DNA from 4 places in the Comamonas sp. DB36 genome. Region 4 is predicted to be linked to each of the others. Evidence: predicted binding sites of a transcription regulator. Region 4 holds the regulator's gene; each other region holds the start of a gene.
The links. Region 4 encodes sigma-54, which starts transcription at its own class of promoters, with help from an activator protein. Its sites were predicted from a motif close to TGGCANGNAANCTGCTTT; they were not measured.
Positions count from the first base shown of each region.

Region 1: ACSVDO_RS05780 (isopenicillin N synthase family dioxygenase) is a predicted target of sigma-54. The motif match lies at 3,465-3,482, and genes of this name have one in related genera.
Region 2: ACSVDO_RS12565 (CmpA/NrtA family ABC transporter substrate-binding protein) is a predicted target of sigma-54. The motif match lies at 2,628-2,645, and genes of this name have one in related genera.
Region 3: ACSVDO_RS20400 (pilin) is a predicted target of sigma-54. The motif match lies at 1,594-1,611, and genes of this name have one in related genera.

Region 1 is NZ_CP196631.1:1,212,323-1,217,363, reverse strand. Features, by position in the region: gene ACSVDO_RS05800 (MaoC family dehydratase) at 1-42, opposite strand, end outside; gene ACSVDO_RS05795 (PaaI family thioesterase) at 29-586, opposite strand; gene ACSVDO_RS05790 (MarR family winged helix-turn-helix transcriptional regulator) at 649-1,086, shown strand; gene ACSVDO_RS05785 (alkene reductase) at 1,148-2,251, shown strand; gene ACSVDO_RS05780 (isopenicillin N synthase family dioxygenase) at 2,292-3,284, opposite strand; gene ACSVDO_RS05775 (nucleoside deaminase) at 3,555-4,082, shown strand; gene ACSVDO_RS05770 (TetR/AcrR family transcriptional regulator) at 4,124-4,780, shown strand; gene ACSVDO_RS05765 (2Fe-2S iron-sulfur cluster-binding protein) at 4,898-5,041, shown strand, end outside.
Region 2 is NZ_CP196631.1:2,734,304-2,739,344, reverse strand. Features, by position in the region: gene ACSVDO_RS12575 (ABC transporter ATP-binding protein) at 1-237, opposite strand, end outside; gene ntrB (nitrate ABC transporter permease) at 234-1,187, opposite strand; gene ACSVDO_RS12565 (CmpA/NrtA family ABC transporter substrate-binding protein) at 1,227-2,471, opposite strand; gene ACSVDO_RS12560 (ANTAR domain-containing response regulator) at 2,746-3,372, opposite strand; gene ACSVDO_RS12555 (M20 family metallopeptidase) at 3,566-4,993, opposite strand; gene ACSVDO_RS12550 (tripartite tricarboxylate transporter substrate-binding protein) at 5,020-5,041, opposite strand, start outside.
Region 3 is NZ_CP196631.1:4,354,076-4,359,116, reverse strand. Features, by position in the region: gene ACSVDO_RS20410 (M48 family metalloprotease) at 1-272, opposite strand, end outside; gene moaC (cyclic pyranopterin monophosphate synthase MoaC) at 396-878, shown strand; gene ACSVDO_RS20400 (pilin) at 962-1,558, opposite strand; gene ACSVDO_RS20395 (FHA domain-containing protein) at 1,771-2,367, opposite strand; gene ACSVDO_RS20390 (PP2C family protein-serine/threonine phosphatase) at 2,481-3,221, opposite strand; gene sucD (succinate--CoA ligase subunit alpha) at 3,526-4,419, opposite strand; gene sucC (ADP-forming succinate--CoA ligase subunit beta) at 4,440-5,041, opposite strand, start outside.
Region 4 is NZ_CP196631.1:4,237,725-4,242,765, forward strand. Features, by position in the region: gene ACSVDO_RS19845 (THUMP domain-containing class I SAM-dependent RNA methyltransferase) at 1-1,200, opposite strand, end outside; gene ACSVDO_RS19850 (RNA polymerase factor sigma-54) at 1,272-2,843, opposite strand; gene lptB (LPS export ABC transporter ATP-binding protein) at 2,887-3,648, opposite strand; gene lptA (lipopolysaccharide transport periplasmic protein LptA) at 3,659-4,279, opposite strand; gene ACSVDO_RS19865 (thiol:disulfide interchange protein DsbA/DsbL) at 4,444-5,041, opposite strand, start outside.

The sequences.
Region 1 (5,041 bases), 1.5 Mb from region 4:
CAGGTCGTCAAGGTAGGAAAGCGCGCGATCATTGGCGGACATGGGAGGACTCCTGGGCGTTGGCGGGCACATCGAAGATCAGGCAGGTCGTGGTCGCATGCGCGTAGAGCTTGCCGTCGGGGCCCACGATGCGGCCTTCGGCCGTGGCGACCTGGCGGCCCTGGTGTATCACCTTGCCTTCGGCGCGCACCAGCGGCACGCTGTCGTTCAAGGCACGCACCATGTTGACCTTGAGCTCCAGCGTGGTGAAGCCCTTGCCCGCGGGCAGCAGCGTGTGCACGGCGCAGCCCACGGCCGAGTCCAGCAGCGTGGCAAACCAGCCGCCATGCACGCTGCCCAGCGGGTTGTAATGCTTGCGCTGCGGCCGGCCCTGGAACACCGCGACGCCGGGCTCCATGTGGATGGGAATGAAGTCGAGCGTGAGGCCTATGGGCGCGGGCGGGATATCGCCGGCGAAGATCGCGGCAAACAGCTCCATTCCCGTGAGTCCGGCCAGCGATGCGGGCGCGCCGGCATCGACGTTCAGGCGCGAGCGCACTTCGATTTCCTGCGCCGTCCAGCGCGCAACAACAGGGTCCATTACCATCTCCATCACATGCTCCTTGTCAAATCATTGTATATACAAACATTGCAAGTACAATATAGCAGATGAACACTCCAAAAGGCTGCACCAATCTGAAGCTGCGCCAGCTGACCCGGCTGGTCACGCGCCATTACGACCACTACACCGCAGCGGCCGGGCTCAAGACGACGCAGTACTCGCTGCTGTCGCATGTGGAGAAGCTCGGGCCCATACGCCCCGGCGATCTGGCGCGCAGCATGCAGATGGATGCCTCCACGCTCACGCGCAACATGCAGCCCCTGGTCGCCCAGGGCTGGCTGCGCATCGGGGCGGGAGAAGACGCGCGCAGCCGCCTGGTGGAAATCACCGACGCCGGCCGCGCCAAGCGCGTCGAAGGCCAGCGCGCCTGGAAGCTCGCGCAGCTCGCACTGAATGAACGCCTGGGCGTGGAGCGCGTCGCCGCGCTGCACGAACTGCTCGATGACGGCATCGCCTGTTTCGACGACGACGCCGCCGCGCAATAAACACTCCCTACCCTTTGCGGCGGCGCGCAGCCGCCTGTTTACCTACCCCAAGGAAAGAAGCATGTCCGACAGCCGTTTGTTCCAGCCCTATTCCCTCGGTGCGCTGACGCTCGCCAACCGCATCGTGCTCGCGCCGCTGACGCGCAACCGCGCGGGCGCGGGTTTCGTTCCCAGCGATCTCGCCGCCACCTACTACAGCCAGCGCGCCTCCGCGGGCCTGCTGATCTCCGAAGCCTCGCAGATCTCGCAGCAGGGCCAGGGCTACCAGGACACGCCCGGCATCTACACGCCCGCGCAGATCGCGGGCTGGCGCAAGGTCACCGATGCGGTGCACGCCAAGGGCGGCCACATCTTCCTGCAGCTGTGGCATGTGGGGCGCATCTCGCATGTCGACCTGCAGGCCGGCGGCGCCGCGCCCGTGGCCCCATCGGCGATACGCGCCCAAGGCAAGACCTTTGTCAACAACCGCTTCGAGGAAGTCTCAGCGCCGCGCGCGCTCGAGCTGCGCGAACTGCCGGGCATAGTCAACGATTTCCGCCATGCCGCGGCCAACGCCATTGCCGCGGGCTTTGACGGCGTCGAGATCCATGGCGCCAACGGCTATCTGCTTGACCAGTTCGCCAAGGACGGCGCCAACCAGCGCACCGATGCCTATGGCGGCTCGATCGAGAACCGCGCGCGCCTGATGCTCGAAGTCGCGGCCGCCGTCGTGGGCGAGATCGGCGCCAAGCGCACGGGCATTCGCATCTCGCCGGTGTCGCCGGCCAACGGCATCAGCTGCAGCGAGCCCCAAGCGCAGTTCGACCATATCGTCGACGGCCTGGACGCGCTGGACCTGGTCTACCTGCATGTGGTCGAAGGCGCGACCGGCGGGCCGCGCGATGTCGCAGCGTTCGACTACGCGAGCCTGCGCAAGCGTTTTCGCAACACCTACATGGCCAACAACGGCTATGACCTCGAACTGGCTTCCAAGCGCCTGGCCGAAGACAAGGCCGACCTGTTTGCGTTCGGCCGGCCGTTCATCGCCAACCCCGATCTGGTCGAACGCCTGCAGTCCGGCGCGCCGCTGGCCGCGCTCGATCCCAAGACGCTTTATGGCGGCGGCGCGCAAGGCTACACCGACTACCCGACGCTGGCCGAAGCCGGCGCCGTCGCCGTCGCCTGACAACGCGCCGCGCGATGAAAGGCGCGCGCTCGCGCGCCTTTCAGTACGCCTTGAAGTTCGCCGCCACGCGCTGGTTCAGGTAGTCGCCCGCGGCAATCGGCGGGTACTTGCGGCCCGGGCCTTCGATGATGGCATCGCGGTTGGCCTGGGCGAAGAACGCCATGCTGTAGCGCGGGCCCATGTATTCGCCGGGCAGCGGGTTCTTCACGCGGTGGAAGTTCGACGGCAGCTGGTCGTCGCTCCAGCGCATCAGCATGTCGCCGATATTGCAGGTGATGGCTTTTTCATCGGGCTGCACCGAAGTCCACTCCTGGCTGTCCATTTCCTTGCCCGGGCAGACCTGCAGCCCGCCCTGGCCCTGGCGCTGGAACAGCAGGCTCAGGCAGTCGAAGTCGGTGTGCGCGCCGGCGCGCCACAGGCCCAGATTGGCCTGCTGCTCGGGCGGCGTGGCGAAGTAATGCAGCAGGCGCAGGGTGCTCTGGTAGCTGGCTTGCGCCGGGTCATGCGCGCGCAGGAAGAAGCCGTCGTCAAAGCCCAGCTTCCAGGCAAAGCACGACAGCACCTGCATTGCCACCTGCCAGCATTGGCCTTCGAACGCCAGCATGGTGGCCTGGAAGCCCGCCAGCTCCTCCTCGCTGGGCCACAGGCCCTGCATGTGCGGGCGCGTGATCTGGTAGGACTCCTTCTGGTCGGGCGTTCCCGTCGACGGCCGCACCTGGGCGCGGCTTTCCCAGCCGACGTTGAGCGCCTTCTTCAAAGGGTATTGGGCCTTGACGGCATCGGGCAGCGCGAAGAAGCGCTCGGTCATGGCAAACGCGTGGTGCACGTCGTCCAGCGCGATGCCGTGGTTCACGACCTGGAAGAAGCCGACATCGACGGCGGCGTCCCAGAGTTGCTCGGCAATCTCGCGCTTGCGCGCGGCGAAGTCGGAAAGATCGATGCGGCGGATTTCGCGGCGGCTGCTTTCCGAGCCCAGCGCGCCCATGCGCGTTTCCTTCTGCAGCTCGGTCAGGTCGTAGGTGGCGGTGGTCATGCGGTTCTCCAGAAGATGGAAGTCAAACAAAAGTCTTCCCGCTCCCGGCTTCAGCCAGCCGGACAGGCGCGCGCGCCATCCGGCTTTTCCTGAAGCCAGGACATGCAGGCTTCAGGAGCAATTTCCGGCTGGCCAGGCCCCATGGACCGCACAGTGAACGCTTCTACTCCTGGCAAAAGCCAAGCAAGAAGGGTGCCTGCCTGGCATGCAAAGTGCATGGCGCAGACCGCCGCAGCCCTGCCTGCGCTTTTCTCAACGCCGGAGACCGCCATGCCCGCACTCATGTTTGCCAGCCCTGATTTTCTTGAAGAACCCACGCCCGTAGGCGACACCGACGGCCGCTATCTGCGCCAGGCCATTGCCTTGTCGGCCACGGCGCGCGCGCGCGGCAACCGGCCGTTTGGCGCGGTGGTCGTCGATGCCGACGGCAAGCTGCTGGCCGAAGCCTATTGCAATACCACCGAGACCGGCGACTGCACGGGCCATGCCGAGACCAATGCCGTGCGCCAGCTGAGCCCGCGCGTGGCGCGCGACGTGCTGGCCCAGGCCACGCTGTATTCTTCGGCCGAGCCCTGCGTGATGTGCGCGGGCGCGATCTTCTGGTCGGGCATAGGCCGGGTGGTGTTCGGCATCGATGCCGTGCGCCTGCGCGTGTTTCGCGGCGAGCATGCCGAGCAGCGCGACGCCGAGCTGTCCTGCCGCGACGTGTTCGCGGCCTCGCCGCACGAGATCGAGTGCCTGGGCCCGACGATGATAGAGGAAGCCAGCGTTCCCCATATCGGCTTCTGGAAAGCCTGATGCAGGCAGAATCGGCAGCGTTGCTCTCCACCGGCCTGCCCATGATAGAACCCGAAGACAGCGCGCCCGCCGGCGCGCTCACCAGCCGCGCCAAGCAAGGGCGTGAACGCATCCTGGGCGCGATCCGCGAGGCGGCCATTGCCGAGTTCAGCCGCCACGGCTTCAAGGGCGCCTCGACCAAGGCCATTGCCGAGCGCGCGGGCCTGACCAAGCCCCAGCTGCACTATTACATCAGCAGCAAGGAAGAGCTTTACGAGGAGCTGCTGTATTCGGTGCTCAATGGCTGGTCCAGCGCCTTTGTGTTCGATATCGACAGTGACGACCCGAAAACCGTGCTCAGCGGCTATGTGCGCAAGAAGCTCGACTACGCGCTCGACAACCCGGGGCTGTCGCGCATCTTCACGTCCGAGGTGCTGGGCGGCGGGCGCAACCTGGGCAAGTACTGGCCCGTGGCCGTGAAGTCCACGCAGCAGAAGGTCGAACTGATCAACCGCTGGATTGCCGAAGGCCGCATGCGCGCGCTCGATCCCACGGTGCTGCTGATGCAGATCTGGGGAATGACACAGCACTACGCCGACTACGGCGTGCAGGTGCACATCATGCTGGGCGTCGCGCCCGACGCCGCCATTGACCGCGAACCCATCATGCGCGAGCTCACCACTTTTGTGCTGCTGGGCTGCGGGCTCGCACCAGAATAAGCACGGCCTGCACGTTCGCGGGCACCCGGGTCGCGCTGCCGCCCCGCTCAGAGAGGGCAGCAGGCTGGCACAGCATTTGCAATAGTTTGACCGTTCGATCAAATCAAATGGTCAAAAATGCAAATCACCGCCCCTGCCCCTTTGTCCTGCGCCAGCGAACACGTTTTTGAACTGGTGCTGGCGCGCAGCCAGTTGCGCCTGAGCGTAGCGCCCGGCGAAAGCATGGCCGACGTGCTGCAGCTCGCCGGCATCGCCATCGAC
Region 2 (5,041 bases), 1.5 Mb from region 4:
CTCGGGCGACGGGCCCTGGATCTCGCGGTTGGCGCACAGCAGCACGCCGTTGCTGGGCGTGGTCAGGCCGGCAATCAGATTGAGCAGCGTCGACTTGCCGCACCCCGAGTGGCCGATCAGCGCGACGAAGTCGCCCTTGGCAATGCGCAGATCGATGTTCTCCAGCGCCAGGAACAGGCCCTTGGCGGTCTTGAAGCTCTGCGAGATGCCTTGCAGTTCAATGAATTTGTCGCTCATGACTTCACCTCTTCATAAGTAAATGCCTTGGCGATCTGCACCAGCAGCAGCTCCAGCGCCAGACCCACGATGCCGATCACGCCGATGGCGATGATGATGTTCATCACGTTGAGGTTGTTCCACTCGTCCCAGATCCAGAAGCCTATGCCCACGCCGCCGGTCAGCATCTCGGCGGCGACGATCACCAGCCAGGCCGTGCCCACGGCCAGGCGCACGCCGGTCAGCATGTAGGGCAACACCGAGGGCAGCAGGATCTTGGTGGCGATCTTCCATTCGGACAGGTTGAGAACGCGCGCCACGTTCATGTAGTCCTGGGGCACGCGCTGCACGCCTATGGCGGTGTTGATCACCATGGGCCAGATCGAGCAGATGAAGATGGTCCAGATGGCCGCGGGATTCGCGCCCTTGAACACCAGCAGGCCTATGGGCAGCCAGGCCAGCGGCGACACCGGCTTGAGCAGGCTGATGATGGGGTTGAACATCTTCGACAGGAACTTGAAGCGCCCGATCAGAAAGCCCGCAGGAATGCCGACCAGCGCCGCCAGGCCAAAGCCTATGGCCACGCGTTCCAGCGAAGCCAGCACGTTCCAGCCCACGCCCTGGTCGTTCGGGCCGTTGCTGTAGAACGGGTCGCTGAACAGCTTGACGGCCTGGTCAAAGGTCGCGGCCGGCCCGGGAATGCTCGCGCCGGTGGCCATGGAAATGCCGGTCCAGGCCAGCGCCAGCAGCGCCAGTCCCAGCAGCGGCGGCACGGCCGCCTTCACCAGCGCCTGGGCCTTGAGCGCCAGCGGGCCTGGCGGCCGGGCGCCGGCCGGTCTTGCGGCCACGGCATGGGCCGCATGTCCGGCCGCGGGCAGTGCAATTTCCGCCACGGGTTCGGCGCTCTCGTGCGGGCGGGCGTGGGGCGCGCCCAGCGCCGCGGCGCTGGGCGACAAAGTATGTGTGTTCATCGTGCTTCTTCCGTTGAAACCGGGGGCCGGGCGCTGGCGTCAGGCCTTGATCTTGAAACTGTCGGCGTACTTCTGCGGCTGCGTGCCGTCCCAGACCACGCCATCGATCAGCTTGCTGCTGCGCATCTCGCTCTTGGGCAGCGGCGTCTTGGAGGCCGTGGCCGCCTCCTTGTAGAGGGCGGTGCGGTTGATGGCCTTGGCCACGCCCAGGTAGTCGGGATGGTCCTTGAGCAGGCCCCAGCGCTTGTGCTGGGTGAGGAACCACATGCCGTCAGACAGGTAGGGGAAGTTCACAGCGCCCTCGTTGTAGAACTTCATGTGGTTGGGATCGTCCCAGGTCTTGCCCATGCCGTCCTGGTAGCGCCCCAGGATGCGCTGGTTGATCGCGTCGACGCTGGTGTTCACATAGGACTTGGCGGCAATGGTCTCGGCCATCTGGTTCTTGTTGGCCAGGCTGGCATCGATCCAGCGGCCGGCTTCCAGAATGGCGGCGGTGACGGCGCGCGCGGTGTTGGGGTACTTGTCGGCGAACTCGGCCGTCGTGCCCAGCACCTTCTCGGGGTGGTCCTTCCAGATTTCTTGGGTGGTGGCGGCCGTGACGCCTATGCCATCCATGATCGCGCGGTGGTTCCAGGGCTCGCCCACGCAAAAGCCGTCCATGTTGCCGACGCGCATGTTGGCCACCATCTGCGGCGGCGGCACGGTGATGACCTTGGCATCCTTCATGGGGTTGATGCCGTTGGCCGCGAGCCAGTAGTAGAGCCACATGGCATGCGTGCCCGTGGGGAAGGTCTGGGCAAAGGTGTATTCGCGCTTCTCGCTGGCCATCAGCTTGGCCAGGCCCGCGCCGTTCACGGCACCCTTGTCGGCGAGCTTCTTGGCCAGCGTGATCGCCTGGCCGTTGTTGTTCAGGTTCATCAGCACGGCCATGTCCTTCTTGGGGCCGCCCAGCCCCAAGTGCACGCCGTAGACCAGACCGTAGAGCACATGGGCGCAGTCGAGTTCGCCGTTGACCAGCTTGTCGCGTACCCCGGCCCAGCTCGCTTCCTTGGTGGGAATGATCTTGATGCCGTATTTCTTGTCTATGCCCAGCACCGAAGCCATCACCACGCTGGCGCAATCCGTGAGCGGAATAAAGCCTATCTTGACTTCCTTTTTCTCCGGTGCATCGGAGCCCTGGGCATGGACCAGCGCGCGCAGGGCAGGGGAGATGCCGGCGGCACCCACGGCGGCGGCTTGGAGAACGGTGCGGCGCGGAAGTCCGGTTTTCATCAGGTCGGGCATATGCAGTCTCGGCAAAAAGTGGCGAAAAAAAAGGCGCCCGCATCCTGCGCGCAAGCCATGGGCTGTACGTGCAGTGATGGGGACGCCTTTGTCCGGTGACGGGCAATCAGTCGTTGATTGCCTGTCGGTGGGGTCTTCGTTGACCTTGTTTCTTTCTAAGCAGCTTCCGTGCCAGCTGAGCTTTTACTGTTTTCCCAAGGAAGCGGCGCGAATCGCCGGTGGCCGGGGCCTGGGCCGCGCGCCATTTCTGTGCGCCTGCGCTGAATCGGGGCATTCAGCCCAGAAGTTCGGCCGCGTCTATCATGCGCTGGGCGATCTGCACCATCTTGATGCCCTTGTCCATCGCGAGCTTGCGCAGCCGGTCGTAGGCCTGCTTTTCGCTCAGCGCCTGGCGCTCCATCAGAATGCCCTTGGCGCGGTCAATGGTCTTGCGGTCCTTGAGCTCGTCGCGCGCATCCTGCAGCTCGGCGCGCAGCGACTGCTCATGCTTGAAGCGCGCCATCGCCACCTGCAGGATGGGGCGTATGCGCTGCGGCGCCAGGCCTTCGACGATATAGGCACACACCCCCGCGGCCACGGCGTCGCGCACATGGGTGGTGTCGGGGTCGTTGGTGAACAGCACGATGGGGCGGCGCTCGTCGCGCGTGGCCATGACCACATGTTCGAGCGCGTCGCGGGCTTCGCTTTCGGTGTCGACGATGATCAGATCGGGGCGCAGCTGGGCAATGCGCTCGCTGAGAAATACATCGGCGGGCAGCGTGGCAACGATGTCATATTGCGCTTCGAGCAGCCCCACGCGCAGCGAGCGCGAGCGTTCGAGCTGCAGGCGCACATGCTCTTCCTGCTCGTCCAGCAGGGCCAGATCCGGAACAATGACCACGATGCGCAGGGGATGGCTCATGCAATGACACAAGCAAGAAAAGTGCCATTTTGTGCCGAAACAGGTCCCGCACAGGCACTCTAAGCTGTACGTTCATGGTTCGACGGGGCCGCGGGATCAACGGGGAAACCGTTCATGGTGAGCCTGTCGAACCATGAACGTCCTGTCCTCAAAATGGCGGCCCGGTGACAACAGCAGTGCGAAAGGCGTGCTCCTACTTGCGCAAAAACGGCAGCGGCACATCCGCCGGTATCGGGCAGGCATAGGGCTGGCCCTGGCGGCGCTCGAGCAGCTCGGCCTTGGCCGCGGCAATCAGCGCCGGGTTGGCAATCAGTTCCACCGCGGTCGCGGTCAGCACCTTGGCCGCATGCACCATGCCCGCGTGCGCCAGGCCCGACTGGCCTTGCGAGACCATCTGCCAGGAGTGCAGCGGCGTGCCGAACGCATAGCAGGCGACCCAGGCCTGCACCGTGGGCGTGATCCAGCTGACATCGGCCACATCGGTGGAGCCAAACATGGTCTCCTGCGCCTTGGGGTCATAGGGCGCCAGGCCTTCGAACACCGCCGGCACCTTGCCGCGCAGCACCGCGGCCAGCGGGCGGCTCACCGAGTCGAGGTCGTTCGGGTCCAGCGTGGCCTGGAAGTCGCTGGCACGCTTTTGCTCGCGCTCATCGAGCTGCAGCTGGCCCAGCGCCTGCATCTGCGCGTACATCACCTGGCTGAGCGTGGTGTTCTGCAGCAGGTTGGAGCAGGCCTTGTCGAACACGATCTCCAGGCGGCAATCCGTCATCAGCGCCGCGCCGCGCGCGACGTTCTTCACGCGCTCGTAGAGTTCGGCGGCCTCGTGGTTGCGGCCGGCGCGAATCAGGTAGAGCACTTCGGCGCGCGCCTGCACCACATTGGGCGACATGCCGCCCGAATCGGTGACCGCGTAGTGCACGCGCGCGTCCGAAGGCATGTGTTCGCGCAGGTAGTTGACGCCCACGTTCATCAGCTCGACGGCGTCCAGCGCGCTGCGTCCCAGGTGCGGCGAATGCGCGGCATGAGAGGCCTTGCCGTGGAAGATGAACTTGGCCTGGATGTTGGCCAGCGTGTTCTGGCTGAACACCGCCGTGAAGCTCGCGGGGTGCCAAGTGAGCGCGACGTCGACATCATCGAACACGCCCGCGCGCGCCATGAAGGTCTTGCCTGAGCCCCCTTCCTCGGCGGGGCAGCCGTAGTAGCGGATGCGCGCCTTCTGGCCGCTGGCCTGCAGATGGGCCTGGAGCGCGATGGCCGCGAAATGCGCCGAGGTGCCCAGCAGATGGTGGCCGCAGCCGTGGCCCGCCAGGCCCGGGCTGTCGACCGAGGGCGTGCAGACCAGCGCGCCGCTTTGCTGGTTCAGGCCCGACAGCGCGTCGTATTCGCCGAGGAACGCAATGGCCGGGCCCGCGTCGCCCCATTCGGCCACGAAGGCCGTGGGAATGCCGGCGACATTGCGCGTGATGCGAAAGCCCGCGCTGGCCAGCGCATCGATGTGCAGCTGGGCCGACGACATCTCGGCGTAGCGCAGCTCGGCCAGCGACCAGATCTGGTCGGCGAGCGCGGTCATGCGCGGGGTCTCGCGCGTGAAGAAATCCTGCAGTTGGTGGATTGCGGTCATGTGCGTTGTCTCCTGGCGCTGCGGTGTCATTCGGGCTGGATTCCGGCC
Region 3 (5,041 bases), 120 kb from region 4:
AGCTCGCCGCGCGCGCGCGCCGCGGCCAGCAGCGGCTTCCATATGCCTTCGACATATTCCTGCAGCGGCGCATCCTCGAGATAGTCGGGGTCGCGGTACAGCGAGCGGATGATGCGGTCGCCCATGCGCCGCTCGTCGCTGGTGGTGATGCTCGCGCCGTCGCCCAGCGTGGGCAGCTGCAGCTGGGCCGCGAGTGGCGGAGGCAGCAGCGTGGCGCCGGTGATGGCCAGCGCGAGCAGCATGCGCAAGGGTTTTTGTCGGGAAAAAAGCATTGTTTGCAACCTGGGGGCATCGCCGAGGGGTTCGGCGGTGGCTGTGGCACACCCCACTATGATGCCTTGATTGACTTAACGTTCCGTCGGACGGCGCCCCGCGCGCTGCCCGACCCCAGCACCATGACTTCTCCGCTCACCCATTTCGACGCCCAGGGCCAGGCCCATATGGTCGATGTCGCCGCAAAGGCCGCGACCCACCGCATAGCGATTGCCGAAGGCCGAATCATCATGCTGCCCGCAACGCTGGCCCTGATCGCCTCGGGCAGCGCAAAGAAAGGCGACGTGCTGGGCATTGCGCGCATCGCGGGCATCATGGCCGCGAAAAAGACCAGTGATTTGATTCCGCTATGCCATCCCTTGGCGCTGACGCGCGTGGCTGTCGATTTTGAATTGATTGAGGCCGACAATGCCGTCGAATGCCGCGCCACGGTGGAAACCGTGGGGCCTACGGGCGTTGAAATGGAAGCGCTGACGGCGGTGCAGATCGCGCTGCTGACGATCTACGACATGTGCAAGGCCGCGGACCGGCGAATGACCATCTCCGGCGTGCGCGTGCTGGAGAAGCACGGGGGGAAGTCGGGAAGTTGGGTGACACAGTCATAAAAAAACGGTCTGCCGAAATTCGGCAGACCGTTGTAGCCATCGGGTGGTTAACCCAAATGGGTGTAAATCGGCAGCAAAAGCGTTTATTGCGCGGAGAAAGTCGTTCCGCCTGCAATTGCAGCGGTTGCGACAGAGCAGCTGCCTGGAAGCAGTTTCTTAAGTTGAGCAGCTGCGTCGCTTGCGGCCATGCACTTCATGCCGCCGATCTGCTTGCCCGCAAGGTTATTAGCTCCTGTTGCTGTCAGCAAAGCAGTAGTAATTTCTGCACCGTCCTTCGTCAAAGGAACGAAATACAGGTAGTGCGTTGCGGCGGGAAGGCCAAGATCCTTTTCGGCTGCGCTATTTGCCGCCACCACGATTTCCAGACGCGCAGCGCCTGCGGCGTTGGTAGCGACTTCAGTCACGTATTTTCCGGCAACCGTTTCACCAGTCACTGCAGGAATCTCACATCCCCAGCCGCCTGGGCCTGGATTGGTCGCGCTGAGGGGGTCCATGGATGTCTGGTATTTCGCCGAAACATCAGCGCGGCAGGCCGAACCTTGCAGCACGACTTCAGAGAAGCGTGCTTTTTGCATGTAGGTCTGATACGCCGGCAGTGCCACGGCCGCCAAAATACCAATGATCGCCACAACGATCATCAGTTCGATCAAGGTAAAACCTTGCTGGATAGAACGCTTCATGTAAAGCTCCTGAGTAAAAAATTAGGTAACCCACATCAGCAATTGTTGTGCCAATGCGCGTTCGGTGATCTGTCCTCTGCGCAGGCAAGTTTTGCTTGCAAGTCCAGCGACATTCCAACATTTTCTGACAAGTTTGCCGCGGTCGTATGACAAAGTTGTCATGGCTGTGGGTATCGTGCCAAAAGATGTCACTCTTGACCCAGCGCAGGGCCTCAGGTGGCGGGGTGTAGCAGGATGAAGTGCAGCCGCGTGCCCGCCAGTTCGATCAGGTCGTCATGCTGCAGCGGCCGGGGCTCGGAGCCCACGGCCAGGCCGTTGAGGCGCAGGCTGCCGTCCGTGCCTTCGGTGCGCGCGACCGTGAAGCCCGTGGCCTTGCGCGTGATCGCGGCCACGGCCACGCCGGGCTTGCCCAGGGTGGTCACGGGCTTGACCAGCGCCACTTCGCGTGCGGCATCGCCTTCAATGCGCAGGCAGGCGGGCTGGGCCGCAGCCGCGGTCGCGGCCCAGGCCGCATATTCCTCGGGGGTGAACTGCAGGCTCAGCTGGTACTGGCCGATATGCAGCTGATCGTCATGCTGCAGTTCCTGGCGCGTGATGCGCTGCTGGTTCACATAAGTGCCGTTGGTGCTGTGCAGGTCTTCGATGGTGACGCGGCCGTCCACGCAATGCAGCAGCGCATGCTCGCCGCTGACGGCCAGATTGCTGATCACGATGTCGTTGTAAGGCCGCCGCCCGAGCGTGGTGCGCTCCTTGGTCAGCGCGACTTCCTTGATGATGGTTCCGTCAATTGAAATGACCAGGCTGGGCATGCACGGGACTCCTGCGGGTGATGGGCGCGCCGCCTTGAGTGAAGGCAGGCAACGGGGAAGTTTAGAGGGTTTTGCGGGGCATGGCCGGCCGCGCGGCGGGACGCGAAGCGCGGTCAGCGCGCGGGCGCGGGCGCGGGCTCGACGCTCGCAAGAATGACGCTGATGTTGTCATGACCACCGAGCGCGTTGGCGCGCGCTATCAATTGCTCCGCTTGCCGGGCCAGCGGCTCGGGCGTGGCCAGCAGCGCTGCGATCTCGCCTGCGGTCAGCAGGTCGCTGAGGCCGTCGGAGCACAGCAGGATGCGGTCGCCGGCTTCGAGCATCTGCTCGTGCAGCGTGGGCCGCGCACATTCGGCGACCCCGAGCGCGCGCGTGACCAGATGGCCCAGGCCGGACTGCGCTGCGGCGTCGGCGCTGATCTGGCCGGCGTCTATCTGTTCCTGCAGCCAGGAATGATCGCTGGTGAGCTGCGTCAGCGTCTCGCCGCGCCACAGATAGGCGCGCGAGTCGCCGAGGTGGGCCAGGACCAGGCGGTCCTGCACGAATACCGCCGCGACCACGGTGGCCCCCATGCCCTGGCAATCGGCATGTTCGCGCGCATGCGCGCGCACGGATATGTTCGCGGCCTGCACGCAATGCTCGAGCGCGCGGCGCACCACTGCCATGCGCGGCGGCTGGCTTTTTTTCGCCGACTTGAGCGCGCTGTGCTGCAGCGACTGCGTGATGCACTGCACCGCGAGCGCGCTGGCGACTTCTCCGGCGCGATATCCGCCCATGCCGTCGGCAAGCACCGCCACGGACCAGACGGTGTCCACCTCGATATGCACGGCATCTTCGTTGTTCGGACGCACCATGCCCGGGTCGGTGCGCTGCGCAAATGCGTAGCGCCACTGCGGTCGTGGCGGAGAGGGGCGGCAAAAGCGCAGGAGCACAGGCAGATGGGTTGGAAGGGCCGGGGCGGACGCATCGGAGTGGTGCGAACCCGGCGATTGTCCCGGGGGAGGCAATGACCCTTTGACTTTTGGGGGCCCATGGTAGCGCGTGCCCATGAAAAAAGGATGGTGCCCTGCGCGCCATCACGGTGCGAAAAGCATCCATCCCTTGTCCTGCGGACTGCGCTGCAAGAGCGCGGCCCCAGGCGGCATCAAGCCTTGAAGATCAGATCAGGCCCTTGAGCAGACGCGCCATTTCCGACGGGTTGCGGGTGATCGTGAAGCCGCACTCTTCCATGATGGCGAGCTTGGCGTCGGCCGTGTCGGCACCACCGGAGATCAGCGCGCCGGCGTGGCCCATGCGCTTGCCCGGAGGGGCGGTGACACCGGCGATGAAGCCGACGATAGGCTTCTTCATATTGGCCTTGCACCACATGGCGGCTTCGGCTTCATCGGGTCCGCCGATTTCACCGATCATGATCACGGCGTCGGTGTCCGGATCGTCGTTGAAGGCCTTCATCACGTCGATGTGCTTGAGACCGTTGATCGGGTCGCCACCGATGCCGACAGCCGACGACTGGCCAATGCCCAGTTCGGTCAGTTGTGCCACGGCTTCATAGGTCAGCGTGCCGGAGCGCGAGACCACGCCGATGCGGCCCTTCTTGTGGATGTGACCGGGCATGATGCCGATCTTGATCTCGTCGGGCGTGATCAGACCGGGGCAGTTGGGGCCCAGCAGCAGGGTCTTCTTGCCGCCGGCAGCTTCCTTGGCCTTCATGCGGTTGCGCACTTCGAGCATGTCACGGACTGGAATGCCTTCGGTGATGCAGATTGCCAGGTCCAGGTCGGCTTCGACGGCTTCCCAGATCGCGGCAGCAGCGCCAGCGGGCGGCACGTAGATCACCGACACGGTTGCGCCGGTCTGGTGAGCGGCTTCCTTGACGGAACCGTAGATTGGGATGTTGAAGATCGACTCGCCGGCCTTCTTGGGGTTCACGCCCGCGACGAAGGCATTCTTGCCGTTCGCGTATTCCTGGCACTTTTCAGTGTGGAACTGGCCTGTCTTGCCGGTGATGCCCTGGGTGATGACTTTGGTGTCTTTGTTGATATAGATCGACATGTTGCTCTCTCCAGGGTCTATTACTTGACGGCTTCGACAATCTTGGTGGCAGCTTCAGCCATGGTGTCGGCCGAGATGATGGGCAGACCGGATTCGGCCAGCATCTTCTTGCCCAGCACTTCGTTCGTGCCCTTCATGCGAACCACCAGCGGCACTTGCAGGTTCACGGCCTTGCAAGCCGTGATCACGCCCGTGGCGATGGTGTCGCACTTCATGATGCCGCCGAAGATGTTGACCAGAATGCCTTCGACCTTGGGGTTCTTCAGCATGATCTTGAAGGCTTCGGTGACCTTCTCGGGAGTGGCGCCGCCGCCCACGTCCAGGAAGTTGGCCGGTTCGCCGCCGAACAGCTTGATGGTGTCCATGGTCGCCATGGCCAGGCCGGCGCCGTTGACCAGGCAGCCGATGTTGCCGTCGAGCGAGATGTAGGCCAGATCGAACTTCGAGGCTTCGACTTCGGCTGGATCTTCTTCGTCCAGGTCGCGGAAGGCAACGATTTCGGGGTGGCGGAACAGCGCGTTGGGGTCGAAGTTGAACTTCGCGTCCAGGGCGGTGATCGTGCCCTTGCCGTCGCGGTTCAGCGGGTTGATTTCAACCAGCGACGCGTCGGTGTCCATGTAGC
Region 4 (5,041 bases):
CATGCGGCATTCGATGGGACCGTTCCACAGCGGCACGCGGCGCGACTCCTTGAGGCGCATCTTGCCGGGCAGCTTGAGGTCGGGCGTGAGCATCCACGCCTGCCAGCCGCTGTAGTTCTTCTTCCAGTGCGAGGCGAGTTCATTGAAGAACTCGACGCCGTCCTCGGTCTGCGCGGTCTCGCGGCCCACCTGCTCCACCTGGCCCATGCGCTCGGCCGCATTGCGGCCCGCGGTGCCGGCCGCGGCGATACGCTCGCCGTAAGGCGGGTTCAGCACCATCACGCCGGGCTGCTCGCTGGGCGGCATGCGCTGCAGCGCATCACCGCCGCGCAGATTCACGGCCCGGGCCACGCCCGCGCGCTCGGCATTGCGTTCGGCGAAATCGACCATGCGGTGCGAGACGTCGGAGCCATAGATGCCCACCGGGCTTTCGCAGATCGCGTCTTCGGCCTGGCGCACGATGGCTTCCCAGACATGGGGCTGGAACGGCACGAGCTTCTCGAACGCAAAGCGGCGCTGGATGCCCGGAGGAATCCTGCAGGCGATCTGCGCGGCCTCGATCACCACCGTGCCGCTGCCGCAGCAGGGGTCGTACAGCGGCTGCGGATTGTCGCCATGCGGGTCCCAGCCGGTGGCGGCAATCATTGCCGCGGCCAGCGTTTCCTTGAGCGGGGCATCGCCCTTGTCTTCGCGCCAGCCGCGCTTGAACAGCGCTTCGCCCGAAGTGTCCATGTAGATGGTTGCCTCGTCCGTGGTCAAGTGCAGGTGCACGCGCACGTCGGGATAACGGGTCTCGACGTCGGGGCGCACGCCGGTCTTGGCGCGGAAGCGGTCGGCGATCGCGTCCTTGACGCGCAGCGCGGCGAAATTCAGGCTGGTCAGCGGGCTGTGCTGGGACGTGACTTCGATCTTGAAGCTCTGGCGCGGAGTGAACCAGATTTCCCAGGCCACTTCGCTGGCCGCGCGGTACAGGTCGTTCTCGTTGCGGTACTGCGAGGTCGACAACTGCACCAGCACGCGCTGCGCGAGCCGGCTGTGCAGGTTGAGCAGCAGCGCATCGCGCCACGAGGCGCGCAGCATCACGCCGCCGCGGCCGACGAGCAGGTCGTGTCCCGTGAGCCCCGTGATACGGTGGGCCTCATCGGCCAGATAGTCCTCAACGCCGGCGGCGCAGGGCAAAAACAGTTGCAGTTGATTCATAGCAGGGGGGCAAGGATACGCGTTTGCCGTGAAGTGCGAACATTCGAGGTCATGTTGCCAGACCCTGGGCGCTACAGCGACTTGCGCAGATTGGCCGGCGCGATCTTCAGCACGTCGCGGTATTTGGCCACGGTGCGGCGCGCGCACTCGATGCCCTGCTCCTTGAGCATGTCGGCCAGCTGGCTGTCCGACAGCGGCTTGAGCGGGTTCTCGGCCGCGACGAACTGCTTGATCAGCGCGCGCACCGCAGTGCTCGACGCATTGCCGCCGGTCTCGGTGCCCAGGCCCGAGCCGAAGAAATACTTGAGTTCATAGGTGCCCATGGGCGTCGACATGTACTTGGCCGTGGTCACGCGGCTGATCGTCGACTCGTGCAGGCCCAGTTCATCGGCGATGTCGCGCAGCACCAGCGGGCGCATCGCGAGTTCGCCATGGGTGAAGAAGTTCTTCTGCCGCTGCACGATGGCCTGCGACACGCGCAGGATGGTGTCGAAGCGCTGCTGAATGTTCTTGATGAACCAGCGCGCCTCCTGCAGCCGCTGCTGCAGTCCCGCATGCCCTTCGCTGCCCTTGTGGCCGCGCAAGGCGTTGGCATAGATGTCGTGCACGCGCAGCCGCGGCATCACGTCGGGGTTGAGCTGCACGCTGAACTGCGGCTGGCCGTCGCCGCTGCTGCGCGCCATCTTGCGCACCAGCACGTCGGGCACGACCAGATTGCGCTCCACGTCGGCAAAGCGCCGGCCGGGCCGGGGCTCCAGCCGCGCGATCAGGGCCATGGCCGCGCGAATGCGTTCGTCGCTCGCGCCGCAGGCCTGCATCAGCCGGCGCACATCGCGCCGGGCCAGCAGGTCCATGGGCTGCTCGCAGATGCGCAGCGCGGTCTGCACGGTCGCGGCGTCGGTGTGTTCGTCATCGCGCGCCGCCAGGTGCTTGAGCTGCAGCGTGAGGCATTCGGCCAGGTTGCGCGCGCCCACGCCCACGGGTTCGAGCGACTGCAGCAGGCGCAGCGCCACGGTGAAATGGTGGACCAGCTCTTCCTGCTCCTCGAGCGCGTCGGGCCCGGCCAGGCCCGCGGCGAGTTCCTCGAGCGGGTCCTCGAGATAGCCATGTTCGTTGAGCGATTCGATCATGAAGCGCAGCGCCGCGCGATCGACATCGCCCAGGCGCAGCGACAGCGCCTGGCGGTGCAGGAAATCGGTCAGCGACTCATGTCCATGTGCCAGATCCTGGGCTTCGGTGTCGTCGTCGCCGCTGCGCGCGCGCGCTTCGCCGCCCCATTCGCTGTCGTCGGGCGCCAGATCGGCGCTGCCGTCGCCTTCCCAATCGGGTGCGGCATCGGCCGCGGCCGTGACTTCGCTGCCGTCGGTTTCGCTGCTGCTGGATTTCTCGCTGGTCGACGCAGTCGATGCGTAGGCGTCGTCGGCATAGTCGTCGCGCTGCGCGGGCACATCGGATTGCGCCAGGCCGAACTCCTCGCGCTCGGCTTCCTCGGTGGTGCGTTCCAGGAACGGATTGTCGTCGAGCATGTGCTCGACTTCCTGGCTCAGCTCCAGCGTCGAGAGCTGCAGCAGCCAGATCGATTGCTGCAGCTGGGGCGTGAGTGCGAGATGCTGCGATACACGTAGAGACAGACCCGGCTTCAACAGCATTCCCCCTCAGACCGACACAAGCTCATGCACATGGCCATCACATCCGGAAGTGCTCGCCGAGGTAGACCCGGCGTACATCGGCGTTTTCCACGATCTCCGCAGGCGTGCCCTGCGCCAGCACATGGCCGTCGCTGATGATGAAGGCGTGATCGCAGATGCCCAGCGTTTCGCGCACGTTGTGATCGGTGATCAGTACACCGATGCCGCGCGCCTTGAGAAAGCCGATGATGCGCTGGATCTCGATCACGGCAATGGGATCGATACCGGCAAAAGGCTCGTCCAGCAGAATGAAGCGCGGCTGGGTCGCCAGCGCACGCGCGATCTCGACGCGCCGGCGTTCGCCGCCCGACAGCGCCAGCGCAGGCGATTCGCGCAGATGGTCAACGCGCAGCTCCTGCAGCAGCGCCAGCAGGCGGCGCTCGATTTCGTCGCGCGTCAGCGGCTTGCCGTCATCGTCGCGCTGCAGTTCGAGCACCGCGCGCACATTGTCTTCGACACTGAGCTTGCGAAAGATCGACGCCTCCTGCGGCAGATACGACAGCCCAAGGCGAGAGCGCTGGTGGATGGGCATGTTGCCCACCGCCTGGCCGTCGATGAAGATGTCGCCGGCATCGCAGCGCACCAGGCCCACGATCATGTAGAACGACGTGGTCTTGCCCGCGCCATTGGGTCCCAGCAGGCCCACGACTTCGCCTTTTTGCACCGCCAGCGAGACGTCCTTGACGACCTTGCGGCTGCCATAGGATTTGGCCAGGTGCTTGACTTCAAGGCGGCTGGATTCGGGCGGGGTTGGGTTCACGGAGCGCGGCTCATTTCTTCGGTTCGATGGTCATGCTGGGACGCAGGTTGGCGGCCGGCGCGGCAGGCGGGGCCGGCGGCTGCTCCTTGGGCGCGAGCACGGCGCGCACCCGCCCTCCCGAAGCCGTGCTGCCGCCGCCTGGCGCACGGGCCTGGCCGTCGACGGTGAACACATCGGTGAGGTTGTTGTAGACGATGACCGCGCCCGTGATCTCGTCGCTCAGCGCCGTGCCGCGGTAGCGGCGCAGTTCGCCGCGGCGTATCAGCTTGACGTTGTCGACCTTGCCGTCGTACTCGATGACTTCGGCCTCGCCTTCGACATACTCATCGGGCTGACCCGGCAAGGTGTCGCGCTTTTGCCGGAAAAACGCGCGCTTGCCCGGTGCCGCGATCACGGTGCCGAACTGATAGCCCTCGGCATCCTGGCGCACGTCGAGCTGCGCGCCGCGCAGCACGATAGTGCCCTTGGTCATCACCACGTTGCCGGTGAAGACACTGGTCTGCTTGAGTTCATCGTGGCGCAGTGCATCGGCCTCGATGTTCATGGGCTTGTTGCGGTCGGCCTTTTCGGCCTGCACCGTGCCGCAGACAAGGGCTGAAAGCAATAGGAGGGGGAGTAGGCGTTTTTTCATGGAGGGCACGAATCTTGCGACCATTGTAGGGCGTGTCACCCATTAATTCGCCACGCCCTGACATGAACCAGGGGATGAAAGGCCGGACAGCCGCAGGCCCGAGCGAAGCGCGCACACAAAAAAGCCCGCGCAAGGCGGGCTGGTGCGGCATGTGCCGGGCGCTATCAGCCCTTGCGGCTCACGGCGATCAGGTGATCGGTCACGCGCAGCACATTGGCCATGTTGCCGGCCATCGTGCCATCGGTGTAGAAGCGCCCGGCCACGCCGATCGAAGGCACGCCTTCGACGTTGTAGTCCTGCTGCAGCTGGGTCGCCTTGCGCACCTGGTTGGACACGGTGAACGAGTTGTAGGCTTCCTTGAACTTGTTCACATCCACGCCCTGCTTGCCGACCCAGGCAAAGATGTCGTCATCCTTGGCCAGGCGGTTGCGCTCGACGTGGATTGCCTGGAACACCTTGGTGTGGACTTCATCGAGCTTGCCCATGGCGAGCAGCGCGTAGTACAGCTTTTGCTGGGGAACGAAGCTGGCATTGAAGCCCACGGGCACGCGCTGCACCACCACATCGGCGGGCGCCGCCGACTTCCAGGCCGCGAACGCCGGCTCGAAAGCATGGCAATGCGGGCAGCTGTACCAGAAGAACTCGATCACCTCGACCTTGCCGGCGCCGGCGGTGGTCGCCACGGGCTTGGACAGCTTGGCGTAATCCTTGCCTTCCTTGAACGCGGCCTGGGCCAGAGCAGGCGTGGCGACAAAGGAAAAA